3 regions of the Nonomuraea sp. NPDC049309 genome follow, and region 2 is predicted to be linked to each of the others. Evidence: riboswitches for the same ligand, from Rfam matches in the RefSeq annotation. Region 2 holds a riboswitch; each other region holds the start of a gene.

Region 1 (5,218 bases), 640 kb from region 2:
CAGGCGCTCGGCTACGTGCGCACCCGCAAGGGCGGCGCGTTGCCCGACTACGAGCGCACCAAGCGGCAGCGGCAGTTCCTCGGCGCGGTCGTGAAGAAGGCGGCGAGCCCCGGGGTGCTGCTCAACCCGTTCACCGCGGTCCCGCTGGCGGCGAGCGCCACCGACGCGGTCGAGGTCGACGCCGGCACGGGCGCCTTCGACATGCTCTCGCTCGGGCTGGCCATGGGCGACAGCCCGGTGACCACGGTGGTGCCGTTCGGCGGCAACGAGACCGTGCCGAGCGGCGCGGCGGTGAAGTGGGACCGGCCGAAGGCCCTCGCCATGTTCAACGCGATCAAGGAGGGCCGGCCGGTGCCGAAGGACGTCGTCGACCGCAACTGATGCTGAGGGGGCGGGTCGGGTCGGGCTGGTCGGTGTCGAAGGGCGTCGTCGGCCGTGACCGATCCCTCCCGGGTCACCGGGGCTCAGGTCACGGGGGTCACGTTATGGTGGTCGTCATCACCGCGACGTTGTCGGAGCCGATGGCGCGGGCCACCGCGTCGGCCACCCAGTGGCCCCTGGCGAGCTCCTTGACCCGTGACCTGCTCGAGCCGGGAAACGCCTTGCGGTCCAGGCCGGCCGCCTTGGCCAGCGCGATCAGCGCGGTCGTGCGGGCGTCGGGTGCGGCGCCCGCGAGCACGGCCGCCGCCCGGCTCCTGACCTCGGCCTCGACCGCGGGATTCAGCTCCGGCCAGCGGGTGACGGGGAAGATCCCGAGCGCCTTCGTGCGCTCCATGGCCAGGACGCCGGCCCGCGCCAGGCGGGCGAGCAGGCGGCCGCGCAGGTCGTCCGACTTCAGCTTGCGCACCCACCACTCGGGGGTGCGCGGCCTGTCCCGCGCGATCAGCGATAGCGCGGCGTCCAGCTCCGCGTCGCCGAGCGGCTGGGGCGCGGCGACCGCCAGCCGCCTGCCGACCTTGGCGATGCGGCCGGCCAGCGCCAGCTCGGCCAGGACGCCGCCGCCCAGCGCCAGGTCGAGCTGGGCCGTGCTGATGAGGAACCTGCCCTGGTGCTCGCTGAGCGCCAGGAGGAGAAGTTCTTCGGCGATCGTCACGGTCATGCCTTCGACCCTAACGGCGTGATTTGGGGTTCCCCGGCCGGGTGCAAGCGGGACGTACGCTGGGGGCATGCCCGAACTTCCCGAGGTCGAGTCGCTCACCGGCTTTCTGCGCGAGCGGGCCGTGGGCCGCGCGATCGCCGGGGTCGACGTGGTGGCCGTTCAGGCGCTCAAGACGTTCGACCCGCCGGTCACCGCGCTCAACGGGCTGACGGTGACCGGCGTGGCCAGGCACGGCAAGTTCCTCGATCTCGACTGCGACGGGCTGCACCTGGTCGTCCACCTGGCGCGGGCGGGGTGGCTGCGCTGGCGCGACGACCTGTCGGGCGCGAAGCCGGTGCGGCCCGGCAAGGGGCCGCTGGCCGTACGCGTGCGGCTGGCGCCCGACGAGGAGGGCCTGGCGCCGGGGTTCGAGCTGACGGAGGCGGGGACGCAGAAGCGTCTTGCCGTCTATGTCACAAAAAATCCGGACGATGTGCCGGGCATCGCCGCTCTCGGCCCCGACCCGCTCGCCGAGTCGTTCACGGTCGAGGCGCTCAAGCGCATCGTCGGCGGCAAGCGCACCCAGATCAAGGGCCTGCTGCGCGACCAGAAGGTGATCGCCGGCATCGGCAACGCCTACTCCGACGAGGTGTTGCACGCGGCCAAGATGTCGCCGTTCAAGATCGCCGCGACGCTGACCGACGCGCAGATCGCCGACCTGCACGAGGCCATCGTGACCACGCTGCGCGACGCGGTCGAGCGGGCCCGCGGGCTGGCCGCCAAGGATCTCAAGGCGGAGAAGAAGTCGGGGCTACGGGTGCACAACCGTACGGGGCAGCCCTGCGACGTGTGCGGCGACACGATCAGGGAGGTGTCGTTCGCCGACTCCTCGCTGCAGTACTGCCCGACCTGCCAGACCGGTGGCAAGCCGCTGGCCGACCGCCGCCTGTCCCGCCTGCTGAAGTAGCCGGGCGGCCGGTGCACCGCCGCGCGCAGGCCATGATGGAGTCATGACCGTTCCTGAGATCGAGGCCAGTGCCGTACCCGCAGACGCTTACCTGCTCGACGTCCGCGAGCAGGAGGAATGGCTGGCGGGCCACGCGCCGCAGGCCGTTCACATCCCGATGACCCAGATCCAGGGGCGCGTGGACGAGGTTCCCGACGACCGCACGATCTACGTCGTGTGCCGGGTGGGCGGCCGTTCCCTGCAGGTCGCGGCCTGGCTCAACCAGCTCGGGCGCGATGCGGTCAACGTCGGCGGCGGCATGCAGTCGTGGGAGGCGGCGCGGCGGCCGATGGTCAGCGAAACGGGCCAGGAGCCTTTTGTGGCATAAGTCCCCCACTATGGCGACTTAGACGCCATTGAGGCATTATTGGGGCGCAAACTACAGATCGTCGCGGGAGCTCGGGGTCGCCGGGCTGAGAGGGCAGCACAACCATCCGCTGCCGACCGCCTGAACCTGTCCGGGTAATGCCGGCGTAGGGAGTGTGCGATGTCGCACGGCGTCGAAGAAGTACCTCTGACTCTTGACGGAGAGGCCCCCAAGACCCTGGGCGTGCTCGATCAGGGCGCGCTCTGGGCCAACCTCGGTGTCAGCCTGCTCGGCTTCTCCGGAGCGCTGCTGCTGCTCGACCCGCTGGGCGACGCCCCGCTGACGCTGGCCGCGGCGCTGATCGCCACCGTGGTCGGCAGCCTCATCGGCACCGCCATGGTGGGCCTGTCCGCCATCCCCGGCACGCACACGGGCAAGCCCGCGATGGTGCTGCTGCGCGGGTTGTTCGGCGCGCGGATCTCGTACGTGCCCACGGTGCTGAACATCATCCAGATGATCGGCTGGGGCGCCTTCGAGCTGTGGGTGATCGCCAAGGGCGCGGGCGCGATCTTCCCCGCGGTGCCGTACCAGGTGTGGGTGATCGTGGCGGGCGTGCTGACGGCGGCGCTGACCATCTGGCCGCTCGGCTCGATCCGGCTGCTGCGCCGCTACGTCACGGTCGGCGTGATCGTGGCGATGGTCTGGTTCACGGTGTTCTTCCTGCGCGAGGCCCCCTCGCCCGAGGGCGGGAGCTGGACGGCCTTCCCCGCCGCCGTGGACTACGTGATCGCGCTGTCGGTGTCGTGGGTGCCGATGGCGGCCGACTTCGCCCGGCACTCGCGCTCGGGCAAGGCCGCGTTCACCGGCGTGGTCGGCGGCTACACGCTGGCCCAGGTGGCCTGCCTGGGGCTGGGCGTGTACGCGGTGGCGCTGGCGGGCGCCGACGGCGTGCTCGCCGACCAGACGACGGTGTTCAACCCGTTCGTCGCGGTGCCGCTCGGCGCGCTGTTCTTCGGCATCCTCGTGCTGCGCGAGACCGACCAGTCGTTCGCCAACGTCTACTCCACCACGATGTCGCTGCAGAACCTCATGCCGCGGGTGGACCGGCGCATCCTGTCGACCGCCATCGGCGTGGTCACGATCGTGATCGCCCTGTTCGCGGACGTGAACTCCTACGGCGTGTTCCTCGGCGTGATCGGCGCCGTGTTCGTGCCGATGTTCGCGGTGCTCGCGGTCGACTACTTCGTGCTGCGCCGCGGCGAGGGCTGGAACACCGCCGAGGACGCACCCTCGCGCTGGTCGATGCTGGTGCCGTGGGCGCTGGGCTTCGCCGCGTACTGGCTGACCACCTCGACGCCGACCTTCGCCGCGTGGGACGGCTGGTGGGCCGGCGTGCGCGACGCGCTCGGCTTCGTACGGGAGCCGTGGATGAACGGCGCGCTGGGCGGCGCCTTGGTGGCCGCCCTGGTCACGCTGCTCATCGGGCTCATCCAGCGATCGCGCGCCGCTCGACGTTGAGCAGATGCTGCTTGGCGGCCGCGCCGCCCGGGTAGTCGCCGAGCTCGCCGTCCTCGCGCACCACCCGGTGGCAGGGCACGATGACGCAGACCGGGTTGGAGGCCAGCGCGTTGCCGATCGCTCGCAGCGCGCGCGGCCTGCCGATGCTCTCTCCGATCCGCTCGATCGTCGTGGTGGTGCCGTAGGGGACCGCCATGGTCTTCTGCAGCACCGTACGCGCGAACGGCGTGGCCAGGGTCAGGTCCACCGGCGTGGCGAACGCGCGCAGCCGCCCGGAGAAGTACGCGTCGAGCTCCCTGCGCACCGGGTCGAGCCGCCGCGAGTCGGGTCCGATGAACCGGCCCAGATGGCGTGTGACCCGCTCGAACACGTCGTTCTCCGCCTCATAGCTGCACGCCACGATGCCCTTGGCGGTCACCGCCAGCACCAGCCTGCCCACCGCGCCGTCGTAGGTGCCGAACGCGATGTCGGGTGGGGTCTCACCCCGATAGGTGCTGGAGGTCACTCGCAACAGGGCATCGAGATCGTTGCTCGACATACCCCTCACCCTCCCACCTGCCGGGAATCACCGTGACCGCAGCGTATCGGACGGATCGCCCGACGCACCCACCGCGCCACGTGCACTATGGAGTAGTGGGGGACGAATGGGCCGGTAGTGACGATGAGATCGCTCGTGCGGCGCTCGCCAGCTCGCCCAACGCCATCGTGGCGCTCGACCGCGACCAGAGCGTGCTGGTGTGGAACGCCGCCGCCGAGCGCATGTTCGGCTATAGCGCCGACGAGCTGCTCGGACGCCGCGCGCCGATCGTGCCCGAGGAGCTGACCGCCGAGCACAACGCGGTCCTCGAGCGCGTGCGCACGGGAGAGCCCGTGTCGCTGCGCACCAAGCGCCTGCACGCCGACGGCCGGGTGCTCGATCTGCGGGTGGACATCAGCGCCCTGCGCCTGGGCAGCGCCGTGGCCGGCTACGTGTGCGCCTACCACCCCGCCAGGGCCGACGAGATGGCCGAGCACCGCATGGCGCGCAGGGCCCGCCTGGTCGCCCGGCTCACCGACGTCGTGGGCGACATCAACTCCGAGCTGGAGCTGCCCGCCGTGCTCGACCGCATCTCGGCCAGCCTGACCGAGCTGACCGGGGCGGACGCGGGCGGGTTCGTCCTCATCGAGGGCGACAGGCTGCGGCTGGTCAGCACGTACCAGCTGCCCGAGGCGATCAGGGGCATCACCACCGACCTGCGCACGAGCCTGGTGGACAAGCTCTTACGCACCGGCAAGACCGTGCTGCTGCAGTCCGAAGGGCTCGACGACC
Region 2 (5,218 bases):
CAGGGTGGCGATGTCGGCGTAGTCGAGACGGGTCGGGCGGCCGAAGCCGGGCAGGACTGGGGCCGTAGCGGGCGCGGATGCGGAGGCGGGGGCGGCGGGGAACCCGAGTCCCAGCGCGCCGGCCGCGAGGACCGTGCCGTTCGCCAGGAGGAATTCACGTCGGGACACCATCGGCGTTCACTGCTCCTCGTCGGGGGGAGACCAGGAATGACAGCGTTGTCATCGCGTCGCTAGGCAACGTAACAATGTGAAGGTTTGTTGTCTATGGTGTAAATGAGGCGAGGATTCCGTTACGGCGGCCGGTGCCGCCGTAACGGGCTCATCGCCATCCGCGAGGAGAAGGGGCCGATGGCGAGGTCGAGACAGCCGTCGAGCCGGGGCTCAGGGAGCCAGCCACTCGGCGGTGGGCCAGCCCTCGCGCCGCCACGCGCTGTCCCAGAACATCCACTCGTAGGCCGCCGCCCGCTCGTACGCCCGCGCCATCGCCTCGCGGGTCTCCGGGGACGCGGCGGCGGCCAGCCGGTCGGTGATCGCCTTGGCCTGCTCGACGGAGGCGGCGAACTCCGGGTCGGAGTAGGTGGAGATCCACTTCGCGTACGGGTGCGCCGGGTCGTCGCCGGCCTTGGCGAGCAGCGCCGTACCGACGTCCTGGTAGATCCAGAAGCACGGCAGCACCGCCGCCGCGATCACCGGATACGGCTCCGACAGCGCCGTGGCCTGCAGGAACGACGAGTACGCCAGGCACGTCGGCGAGGTCGCGATGCCCTTGGCGGCATCGCCCAGCTCGTCGATGTAGCCGGAGTGCAGCTCGCGCTCGGCGACCAGCGCGGTGTGCGCGCTCTGCGCCCAGAAGGCCGCGTCGGCGGAGTCGTCGGCGCGTACGGATGCGGCGGCCAGCGCCTTCGAGAACGCCTCCAGGTAGCGGGCGTCCTGCACCATGTAGAAGACGAAGGTGTCGCGGTCGAGCGAGCCGTCGCCGAGTGCCGTGACGAAGGGGTGCTCGTGGATGGCGCGCATCAGGTCGGACGTGCGCTGCCAGATGTCATCGCAGAACATCGCGTCTCTTTCGACAGGGGGCCTGCCCGGCGGGGGCCGTTACCAGATGTTGTGGAAGTGGTGCACGGGGCCGTGGCCGTGGCCGACGCCCAGCGAGTCGGCGGCGCGCAGCGCCTCCGTGAGGTAGTCCTTCGCGGCGCGTACGGCGCTCGGCCAGTCGTCGTGCCTGGGCCGCAGCGCGGCGATCGCCGAGGAGAGCGTGCAGCCGGTGCCGTGGGTGTTCGTGGTGTGCACGCGCGGGGCGGACAGCTCGATCGTGCCCTCGGGGGTGGCCAGCACGTCGACGCAGGTCTCGCCGTCGAGGTGGCCGCCCTTGAGCAGCACCTGGCGGGCGCCGAGCGCGCGCAGCCTGGCCGCCTGCTCGTGCATCTCGGCCAGGTCGCGCGCCTGCGGCTCCTCCAGCAGGTCGGCCGCCTCGGGCAGGTTGGGGGTGATGAGGTCGGCGCGCGGCAGCAGCGTGCGGCGCAGCTCGCTCACCGCGTCGGCGGGCAGCAGCCGATCGCCGCTCTTGGCGACCATGACGGGGTCGAGCACGACGTACGTGGGGCGGTAGGTGTCGAGCGCCGCCGCCACCGCCTTGATCAGGTCGGCGTCGCCCAGCATGCCGATCTTCACGGCGTCGGCGGGCACGTCGGTGAGCAGCGTGTCGAGCTGCTGGGTGACGAAGTCGGCGGGCACCTCGTGGATGCCGGTCACGCCCGTGGTCGTCTGCGCCACCAGCGCGGTGATGACCGTCATGCCGTACGCACCGAGCGCGGAGAAGGCCTTGAGGTCGGCTTGGATGCCGGCGCCGCCGCTCGGATCGGTGCCCGCGATGGTCAGAACTTTGGGTACGGCGTCAGCGGCCATGACGTCCCTTCGCTAGTGCGAACTAGATCAGGTTCGACGGGTGTGATCTCAGCCCGGCATTTCGGGCACCCCGCGTCAAACGCTCACTCTAACAGCCCGGGTCGTTGACCACACGTCCGCGCATCGGCATCGTGGGGCGGGTGGCCGCTGACGAGACGCGCGACGGCGTCTCCCTGACGAACCTCGACCAGCCGCTCTTCGACGGCGCCGGCGCCACCAAGCGCGACCTCGTCGACTACCTCGACGCCGTCTCCGGCCGCATCATCCCCGTCCTGCGCGGCCGCCCGCTCTCCGTCATGCGGGTCCGCCCTGGCCAGCAGCCGTTCATGCAGAAGAACCTGCCCAGATACGCCCCGGACTGGGTGCGTTCGGTGCGGGTGTGGGCGGGCTCCTCGCAGCGGCAGGTCACGTACGCGCTGTGCGACGACCGCAGGACGCTGCTGTAGTTCGCCAACCAGCGGGCCGTCGAATACCACCCGGCCCTGTACGCCGGCGAGCACCCCACGCACATGGTGCTCGACCTCGACCCGCCCGAGGACTCCTTCGCGCTGGCCGTGCGGGGCGCGCACCTCGTCAGGCAGGCGCTGGCCGACTCCGGGCTGGCCGGGGCGGTGAAGACCAGCGGGGCCAAGGGCGTCCACGTCTTCGTGCCCGTCCCGCCGGACACCGCGATGGACGACCTGGCCGCCGCCACCCGCGCGCTCGCCGCCCGCGCCGAGCGGCTCGACCCGGCGCTCGCCACCACCGCGTTCATCAGGGAGGACCGCGCGGGCAAGGTGTTCATCGACTCCACGCGGGTGGGCGGCGCCACCGTGGCCGCCGCCTACAGCCCGCGCATCCGCCCCGGCGTGCCCGTCTCGTACCCGGTGGCGTGGGACGACCTCGACGGCGTGCGCCCCGGCGACTTCACCATCCGCACCGCGATCGCACGGCTCGGCGGGGCCGACCCGTGGGCCGAGCACATGCCGCCGCCGCAGCCGCTGCCCACCGACCTCGTCGAGGAGGGGCACACGATCCCGGTGGCGCGGGTCCAGGCGATGCACGAGGGCAAGCGGCGGGCGCGGGAGCGGCGCGGGGAGTAGCGGTCAGCCGGTGCCGGCGCCCTCCCGGAGCGCGGCGGCCGCGGCCTCGGGATCCTGGGCGAAGAACCGGATCGAGGTGATCTCGGCGCGGCGGCCCAGCGGGCGCACCACGGTGACCGGCCGGGCCAGCTCGACCGTCACGTTCGTCTGCGAGGAGACCGCCACGGTCAGCCGCCCGCCCGCGACGGTGATCATGCCGCCCTGGTGGTACGCCCGCCCGGTCCGCACCACCGTCACCAGCTCGCGGGGCACCCGCAGATCGAGGTGGACGCCGTACCGGACGCGCAGCTCGTCCGCCGTGACGACGTGCGGCCTGGTCGCGCAGGCGGCGGTCAGCATGAGGACGTACAGCAGGCCGTACAGGTCGGCGATCAACACGCCGTGACGCAGCAGGTCCGGGACGTCGAGGGCGGCGAGCAGCAGGTCCACGACCACGGTCTCGACCGCCATGGCGAACGCCATGAGGCCCATCATGAACGACTGCTCCTTGCCGTACGCGAGCGCGACCGCCCCGTCCGGCACCCCGTGCCGCCGCCGCACGAGCCACGCCGCGATGGCGGCCAGGCCCTTGAGCTCGAACCCGACGATGCGCAGCGCGGCTGTGACCATGCGCGTTCCTTCCTCTCTGCGCCTCCCTGCGGCCTGCACCGCCCATGGGACACGTTGACGTCGCGTCAAGGTCAAGACCCGATCGGTATGGGTTGAACGCGGCCGGCGGCCCCGGCGTACCCCCTGTCGGACCTGCGGCACCGGGGCCGGATCACCGGCGGTGCCGCCCGCGCTGATCGGCCACAACGGGGACGGCGATGGACTTTCAGGCATGGAGCGGCGGCCTGGCGTTGAGGCCGCGCGACTACCTGGGGACGGGCGAGCCGCTGGCCGCCGTCGTCAGGTCAAGGGGACCGCTCACCGGCGAACGGCTGCACCTGTTCGCCCTCGGCAGCGCCGCCACGCTCGCCAGGCTGCACCTCGGCGGCATCGCGGGGCTGCGGCTCAGCCCGGCGAACGTGCTGATCTCGCCGCAGGGTCAGGCGCTCATCGCGCCGGGACCCCGGGACTGCCTGTTCCCCGCGCACGACGTGGGCGACTGGGCGGACGTGGTGGTGTTCGCGGCGACGGGGACGATGCCGGACGAGGGCGCCGACCTCGACCGGCTGCTGCCCGCGCTGCGCGCGGTGATCGACGAGTGCCGCCGCCCCGACCTCGGCGCCCGCCCGACGGCGGTGGACCTGGTGCGCATCCTGCTCGGGCGTACCGGCCCCGGGCGCGGCGGGTCGGTGCACGAGCTGCTGATGGAGGCCGAGCGGCGGACGGCACCGCCCCAGCAGGACGCGCCCGAGCCGCCACCGCCGCCACCGCCGCCGCTGTGGCGCAGGCACCCGTACGCGGCCGGGCTGACGATCGGCGTGCTGGCCGTGGCCGTCGCGGCCGGCGCCGTGGCCGCGCTGTCGCGGGATGACGCCCAGCCCTCCATGCGGGCCCAGAGCTCGCCGTACGCGATCACGCCGCAGGACGGCCACGAGGGCACGGAGGCTCCCGATGGCTGACGAGTTCTCCGCAGACCGCGGGGAGGCCGCGCGCGTGGCGAGCGACCTCAAGGCGATCCGCGCCGCACTCGAAGCAGGCCTGACCGGCGCGCGGGAGCCCCGGACCGGCTCGGCGAAGGTGGACGAGGCGCTGCGCCGCTTCTTCGCCGAGTCCTCCGACAACCGCGAACGCATGGACCGGCTGCTGGAACGCGCGGCCGGCCTGCTCGACGCCCTGGTCGAGGGCACGGGCGCGCTGGACGGCTCGCTGGCGGGCGCGCTCTCGGAGTGGTCCCATGGCTGACCTGCCGTACGGGTTCGCCGTCCGCGTGCCCGACTCCTGGTACGCCTTCGACGTCGCGCGCGCCGGCCGTACCGGCGACCTGGCCCGGCTGGTGGACGCCCGGGTCGCGGCCGCCCCCGAGCTGGCCCCGCACCGGCCGGTGCTGCTGAAGACGCTGCGCGAGGCCGCCGCCGTGGCGGCCCGGCACGGCGCGCTGTTCGGCGCGGTGATGACCGACCACGTGGAGAACGCCGGCACCGTGCTGGCGACGCTGCTGGCCCTGCACACCCCCGGCCGCGCGGGCGACACCGTGGAGACGATCGCCTCCGGCGTGACCGCCGTGCCGCCCCGCCCGGGCACGCCCGCCTGGCGCGAGGTCTCGATCGTGGAGCTGGCCGCGGGCCGCGCCGTACGCGTGCGCG
Region 3 (5,218 bases), on a different contig from region 2:
TTCGGCAACATCGACCCCCAGCGGCTCCCTCCCGGGTTCGCGCTGGAGAACGCCAAGATGCTGCGCGCGCAGCTCCCCGGCGACGTGCTGGCCAAACAGGGCTCGATGGTCGCCTTCCAGGGGGAGATGGACTTCGACTACGAAGGCGGCGGGCTCGGCAAGCTGTTCAAGAAGGCCGTCACGGGCGAGGGCGCCTCGCTGATGCGCGTGAGCGGCCAGGGCCTGCTCTACCTCGCCGACAACGCCGACGACATCCACCTGTTCTACCTGGAGAACGAGGGCATCACGGTCAACGGCCGCAATCTACTCGCCTTCCAGCCGCAGCTGTCGTGGGACATCAAGCGGGTGCAGGGCGCGGGGATCGCGGCCGGCGGGCTGTTCAACACCACGATCACCGGCACGGGGTGGGTGGCGGTGACCACCCACGGCACTCCGGTGCTGCTCGACGCCTCGCGCATGCCGACGTACGCCGACGGGCAGTCGGCGGTGTGCTGGAGCACCTCGCTGCAGGTCGGCGTCAACCGGACGGTGAAGATGGGCGCGCTGATCGGCCGGGGGAGCGGCGAGGCCATGCAGCTCGCGTTCAGGGGGCAGGGGTTCGTGCTGGTGCAGGCCAGCGAGGGGCCGCCGGTGGTGAAGGCGTCCTCCTAGCTCGAACAGGCGGGCGTGGGGGCGGTGTTGGCGCCCTCGTACGAGCCGAGGAAGCCGAACGTCGTGGACGCCCCGGGCGCGAGCGAGCCGTTCCACGCCGCGTTGCGCACGGTCACCGACGAGCCGTCCGTGCTCAGCGTGCCGCCCCAGAGCTGGGTGAGGTGCTGGCCGTCGGCGTACGTCCAGGTCACCGTCCAGCCGGTCATCGGCGCGGTGCCGGTGTTGGTGACGGTGACCTCGCCCTGGAAGCCGCCCTGCCACTGACCTGTCGTCTGGTACGTGGCCGTGCAGCCGCCCTCGGGCACGGTGGGCGTGTCGGTGGGGGTCGGGGTGCCGGACAGCGCCTCGACCAGGGCCGGGTACCACGTGTCGGCCATTTTCTGGTCGCCCGATGCGTTGGGGTGCACGCCGTCGTAGGTGTCGGTGGCCGTGTCGAAGCCCGTCCACTGGTCCACCACGGTGATCGGCGACCGGTCGGTGGTCGTCGCGGCGGCCCAGGCGGGGATGGCGTCGTTGAGCGCCACGACGCGCTGGGCGCAGTCGGGGCAGCTCGACGGGTTCATCGGGATGATCTTGGCGACGAGGATGCGCATGTTGGGGTTGCTCGCCCGCATCTGGTTCACCAGCGTGGTGAACGCGCTGAGGATCGTCGCGGGCGGGATGTTGCTCCACACGTCGTTGGTGCCGAAGTGCATGAGCACGATGTCGGGGTGCGTGGCCGAGAGCCAGCCGGGCAGCAGGTTCTGGTCGGCCACGTTGGTGGCGAGGTAGCCGCCGTGGCCCTCGTTGTCGCCGTCGTGCTCGATCCCGCAGCTCTGCGGCGGCAGCGTGCCGACGAAGTCGATGTTCGTGTGGCCGGTGCTCTGCAGCCGGTTCCACAGCAGGGCGCGCCAGCAGCCGGGGGAGCCGGTGATGGAGTCGCCGAGCGGCATGATCCGTACGGCCGCCGCCTCGGCCGGCGTCGTCGCGAACAGCACGGCCGCGATCACGGCCACCATCCCGGCCAGCACTGCACCGATCTTGCGCATGGTCCGCTCTCCCGTCGTCACCCTGCGCGCAGATCGTAAAGAACCCTTACGGATGCGGAAAAGGGGCCGATCTGGTCATCAGGGGTGACCTGGGGAGATCCATGTAACTTTCACGTTCGCGGGTGCGGGCGATGCGGTGGACTCGTCAGGCCGGGGCGTGCGGGTGCAGGTTCGCGGGTGAGGGCGATCCGGCGGGGTCGTCAGACGGGGGAGCCGGGCTGCGATGCCGTGTCGGGGGCGCGGACCACCGCGAGCGGGCAGGGCGCGTGCTGCAGCATGGCCTGGCTGATCGACCCGAGCAGCATGCCCGCGAGCTGCCCTCGCCCGCGCGAGCCCACCACCAGCAGCTCGGCGCCCGCCGCCGCCTCCTTCAGCACGTCGACCGGATGCCCGTGCACCACCTCGGCGGTCACCTCCACGCCGGGATGCTCGGCGCGCAGCGGGACGAGCGCGCTCTGCAGGGCGAGCAGATGGCCCTGCTCGCTGTCGCTGTCGGCGGGTTCGAAGCCGCCCGGCTGGGGCCAGGCCCACGCCTGCACGACCCGCAGCCGCGCCCCGCGCAGCTCGGCCTCGGCGAAGGCGAACTCCAGGGCCTTGCCCGCGCGGGCGGACAGGTCGGTGCCCACGACGATCTCGCCGGGCGTGGCGGCGCGGTCGCGGACGAGGACGACGTTCGTCTCGGCGTGCGCGACGACCCCGTACGCGACGGAGCCCACGAGCAGCCCGCGCACGCCGCCGAGCCCGCGGCTCCCGACGACCAGCAGCTCGGCCTCGGCGGATGCTTCGACCAGCGCCGCGCGGGGATCGCCGGGGAGCAGGACGGTCTCCACCTGGACCTGGGGCCGCTCGCGCAGCGCGCGGTCCTTGGCGGAGGTCAGCACGGACTGCGCGCCCTCGCGCATCCACCGGGCGACCTCGGCGTAGCGGACGGGGGTGCCCTCCTCGCACACCCACGCGGGCACGACGTGGGCGACGGTCAGCGGCACCTGGCGCAGCGCGGCCTCGGTGGCGGCCCAGCCGGCCGCCTCGAGGCCGGGCCGGGAGCCGTCCACACCTACGATGATCACGCTCGGCTCCTCAGGACAGGACGTAGCACTCCACTTCGGCGCGCCGGAACGACAGTCCCTTGGCTTCGGAGTCGCGCACGCAGGCGCGCTCGGCGGCGCTGAGTTTGAGCGTGCCGCAGACGGTCACGCCGGCGTAGGTGCGGCAGTCGAGTGCGGGGTCGGTACGGCCGACGCGGTAGAGCTCTCTCACGTTCGCGCGGCACTTGGCCTTGCCGGTATTGGAGTAGCGGCACTGAGCCAGCAGGATGTCGTACTGCTCCTGGCTGACCTCGTGCTGTTGCATGCCGTCCCCGGCGGCGGCGGTGGCGCCGGATGCGGCCATCACGACGAGTAGTCCTGCGACAGCGGCGATTCTCATCATGTTTCCCCTGATGGGGTCCGTACCGCTGAGAAGACCCATCAAACCTTTTTCGGGCGGGTTTGGGACCTTGGCGGGCCCGGGTACGATCACCGCCGTCCGAACGCGGGAGCCCGGTGGAGACCGGGCTGAGAGGACGGCTGCGAGCCGCCGACCGCCAGAACCTGCTCCGGGTAATGCCGGCGAAGGGAGTTTGCGCGATGAGCGACGCGCGCTTTTCCAAGATCTACTGCGGTGAGCTCCGGGTCCCGATGCGCCAGGTGCGCCTGTCGAACGACAAGACGGTCACCCTGTACGACACCTCGGGCCCGTACACCGACCCCTCCTACGAGCCCGATCTGCGCCGGGGCCTGCCGCGCCGCCGGGCGGAGTGGATCGAGGAGCGGCGGGCGGCCGGGCATCCGGTCACCCAGGTCGCCTGCGCCCGCCGGGGCCTGGTGACCAAGGAGATGGAGTTCGTGGCGATACGCGAGGGCGTCTCGCCGGAGTTCGTCCGCGAGGAGGTGGCCGCGGGCCGGGCCATCATCCCCGCGAACGTCAACCACCCCGAATCCGAACCGATGATCATCGGGCGTAACTTCCTCGTGAAGATCAACGCCAACATCGGCAACTCCGCGGTCACCTCCTCCATCGAGGAGGAGGTGGAGAAGATGACCTGGGCCACCCGCTGGGGCGCCGACACGATCATGGACCTGTCCACCGGCGCGGACATCCACGAGACCCGCGAGTGGATCCTGCGCAACTCCCCGGTCCCCGTCGGCACCGTGCCGATCTACCAGGCGCTGGAGAAGGTGAAGGGCCGTCCCGAGGAGCTGTCGTGGGAGGTCTTCCGCGACACCCTGATCGAGCAGTGCGAGCAGGGCGTCGACTACGTGACCGTGCACGCGGGCGTGCGGCTCGCGCACGTGCCGCTCACCGTGGGCCGCAAGACCGGCATCGTCTCGCGCGGCGGCTCGATCATGGCCGCCTGGTGCCTGGCGCACCACCGCGAGAGCTTCCTGTACGAGAACTTCGCCGAGATGTGCGAGATCCTCGCCCGCTACGACGTGTCGTTCTCGCTGGGCGACGGCCTGCGGCCCGGCTCGATCGCCGACGCCAACGACGAGGCCCAGTTCGCCGAGCTGCGCACGCTGGGCGAACTCACCAAGATCGCGCGCGAGCACGATGTCCAGGTGATGATCGAGGGCCCGGGCCACGTGCCCATGCACAAGATCAAGGAGAACGTCGACCTCCAGCGCGAGCTCTGCGACGACGCGCCGTTCTACACGCTCGGCCCGCTCGTCACCGACATCGCCCCCGGCTACGACCACATCACCTCGGGCATCGGCGCCGCCATGATCGGCTGGTACGGCACGGCCATGCTCTGCTACGTCACCCCCAAGGAGCACCTCGGCCTGCCGGACAAGGACGACGTGAAGACCGGCGTCATCACGTACAAGATCGCCGCCCATGCCGCCGACCTGGCCAAGGGGCACCCGAAGGCGCAGGAGTGGGACGACGCGCTGTCGGACGCGCGCTTCGAGTTCCGCTGGGAGGACCAGTTCGACCTGTCGCTCGACCCCGACACGGCCCGCTCGTTCCACGACGAGACGCTGCCCGCCGCGCCCGCCAAGACCGCGCACTTCTGCTCGATGTGCGGGCCGAAGTTCTGCTCAATGCGGATCAGCCACGACATCAGGCAGGCCGGCTACGCGGAGAAGGCGGCCGAGTTCCGCCGCCTGGGCGGCACGGTCTACGTGAGCGACGCGGGCTAACCCGGCAAGGTCTCGCCGCCGATCGGAGCCAGCACCTCGCCCGTGTAGTACGAGGACAGCCGGTCGGAGGCGAAGAACACGTACGAGGGGGCGATCTCGTCCGGATGGGCGGGTCGCCCCATCGGCACCTGCTCGCCGAACGTCTCCACCTTCTCCTGCGGCATCGTGGCCGGGATGAGCGGCGTCCACACCGGTCCGGGAGCCACCGCGTTGACCCGGATGCCGCGCTCGACCAGGTTCTGGGCCATGGAGTAGGTGAACGCGTTGATCGCGCCCTTCGTGGCGGCGTAGTCGATGAGCGACTTGTTGCCGCGCAGGCCGTTGATCGACGAGGTGTTGATGACGGCCGCGCCCTCGCGC

The links. A riboswitch is a leader RNA that binds a small molecule or an ion and turns the genes downstream of it on or off. The one in region 2 is predicted to bind thiamine pyrophosphate.
Region 1: another riboswitch for thiamine pyrophosphate. It lies ahead of ACGFIM_RS17675 (purine-cytosine permease family protein); the one in region 2 lies ahead of thiD (bifunctional hydroxymethylpyrimidine kinase/phosphomethylpyrimidine kinase).
Region 3: another riboswitch for thiamine pyrophosphate. It lies ahead of thiC (phosphomethylpyrimidine synthase ThiC); the one in region 2 lies ahead of thiD (bifunctional hydroxymethylpyrimidine kinase/phosphomethylpyrimidine kinase).

What each region holds. Positions count from the first base shown of each region.
Region 1 is NZ_JBICSH010000002.1:798,961-804,178, reverse strand. Features, by position in the region: gene ACGFIM_RS17695 (LCP family protein) at 1-381, shown strand, start outside; gene ACGFIM_RS17690 (GPP34 family phosphoprotein) at 479-1,099, opposite strand; gene ACGFIM_RS17685 (Fpg/Nei family DNA glycosylase) at 1,167-2,045, shown strand; gene ACGFIM_RS17680 (rhodanese-like domain-containing protein) at 2,089-2,412, shown strand; TPP riboswitch at 2,466-2,582, shown strand; gene ACGFIM_RS17675 (purine-cytosine permease family protein) at 2,572-3,909, shown strand; gene ACGFIM_RS17670 (methylated-DNA--[protein]-cysteine S-methyltransferase) at 3,878-4,447, opposite strand; gene ACGFIM_RS17665 (PAS domain S-box protein) at 4,543-5,218, shown strand, end outside.
Region 2 is NZ_JBICSH010000002.1:159,138-164,355, reverse strand. Features, by position in the region: gene ACGFIM_RS14535 (GxGYxYP domain-containing protein) at 1-171, opposite strand, end outside; gene tenA (thiaminase II) at 382-1,056, opposite strand; gene thiD (bifunctional hydroxymethylpyrimidine kinase/phosphomethylpyrimidine kinase) at 1,096-1,905, opposite strand; TPP riboswitch at 1,893-1,988, opposite strand; partial or broken gene ACGFIM_RS14520 (DNA polymerase domain-containing protein) at 2,037-2,987, shown strand; gene ACGFIM_RS14515 (hypothetical protein) at 2,991-3,596, opposite strand; gene ACGFIM_RS14510 (hypothetical protein) at 3,794-4,534, shown strand; gene ACGFIM_RS14505 (hypothetical protein) at 4,527-4,817, shown strand; gene ACGFIM_RS14500 (hypothetical protein) at 4,810-5,218, shown strand, end outside.
Region 3 is NZ_JBICSH010000003.1:597,945-603,162, forward strand. Features, by position in the region: gene ACGFIM_RS23355 (AIM24 family protein) at 1-651, shown strand, start outside; gene ACGFIM_RS23360 (cellulose binding domain-containing protein) at 648-1,679, opposite strand; gene ACGFIM_RS23365 (universal stress protein) at 1,880-2,746, opposite strand; gene ACGFIM_RS23370 (hypothetical protein) at 2,757-3,104, opposite strand; TPP riboswitch at 3,200-3,312, shown strand; gene thiC (phosphomethylpyrimidine synthase ThiC) at 3,305-4,858, shown strand; gene ACGFIM_RS23380 (SDR family oxidoreductase) at 4,855-5,218, opposite strand, start outside.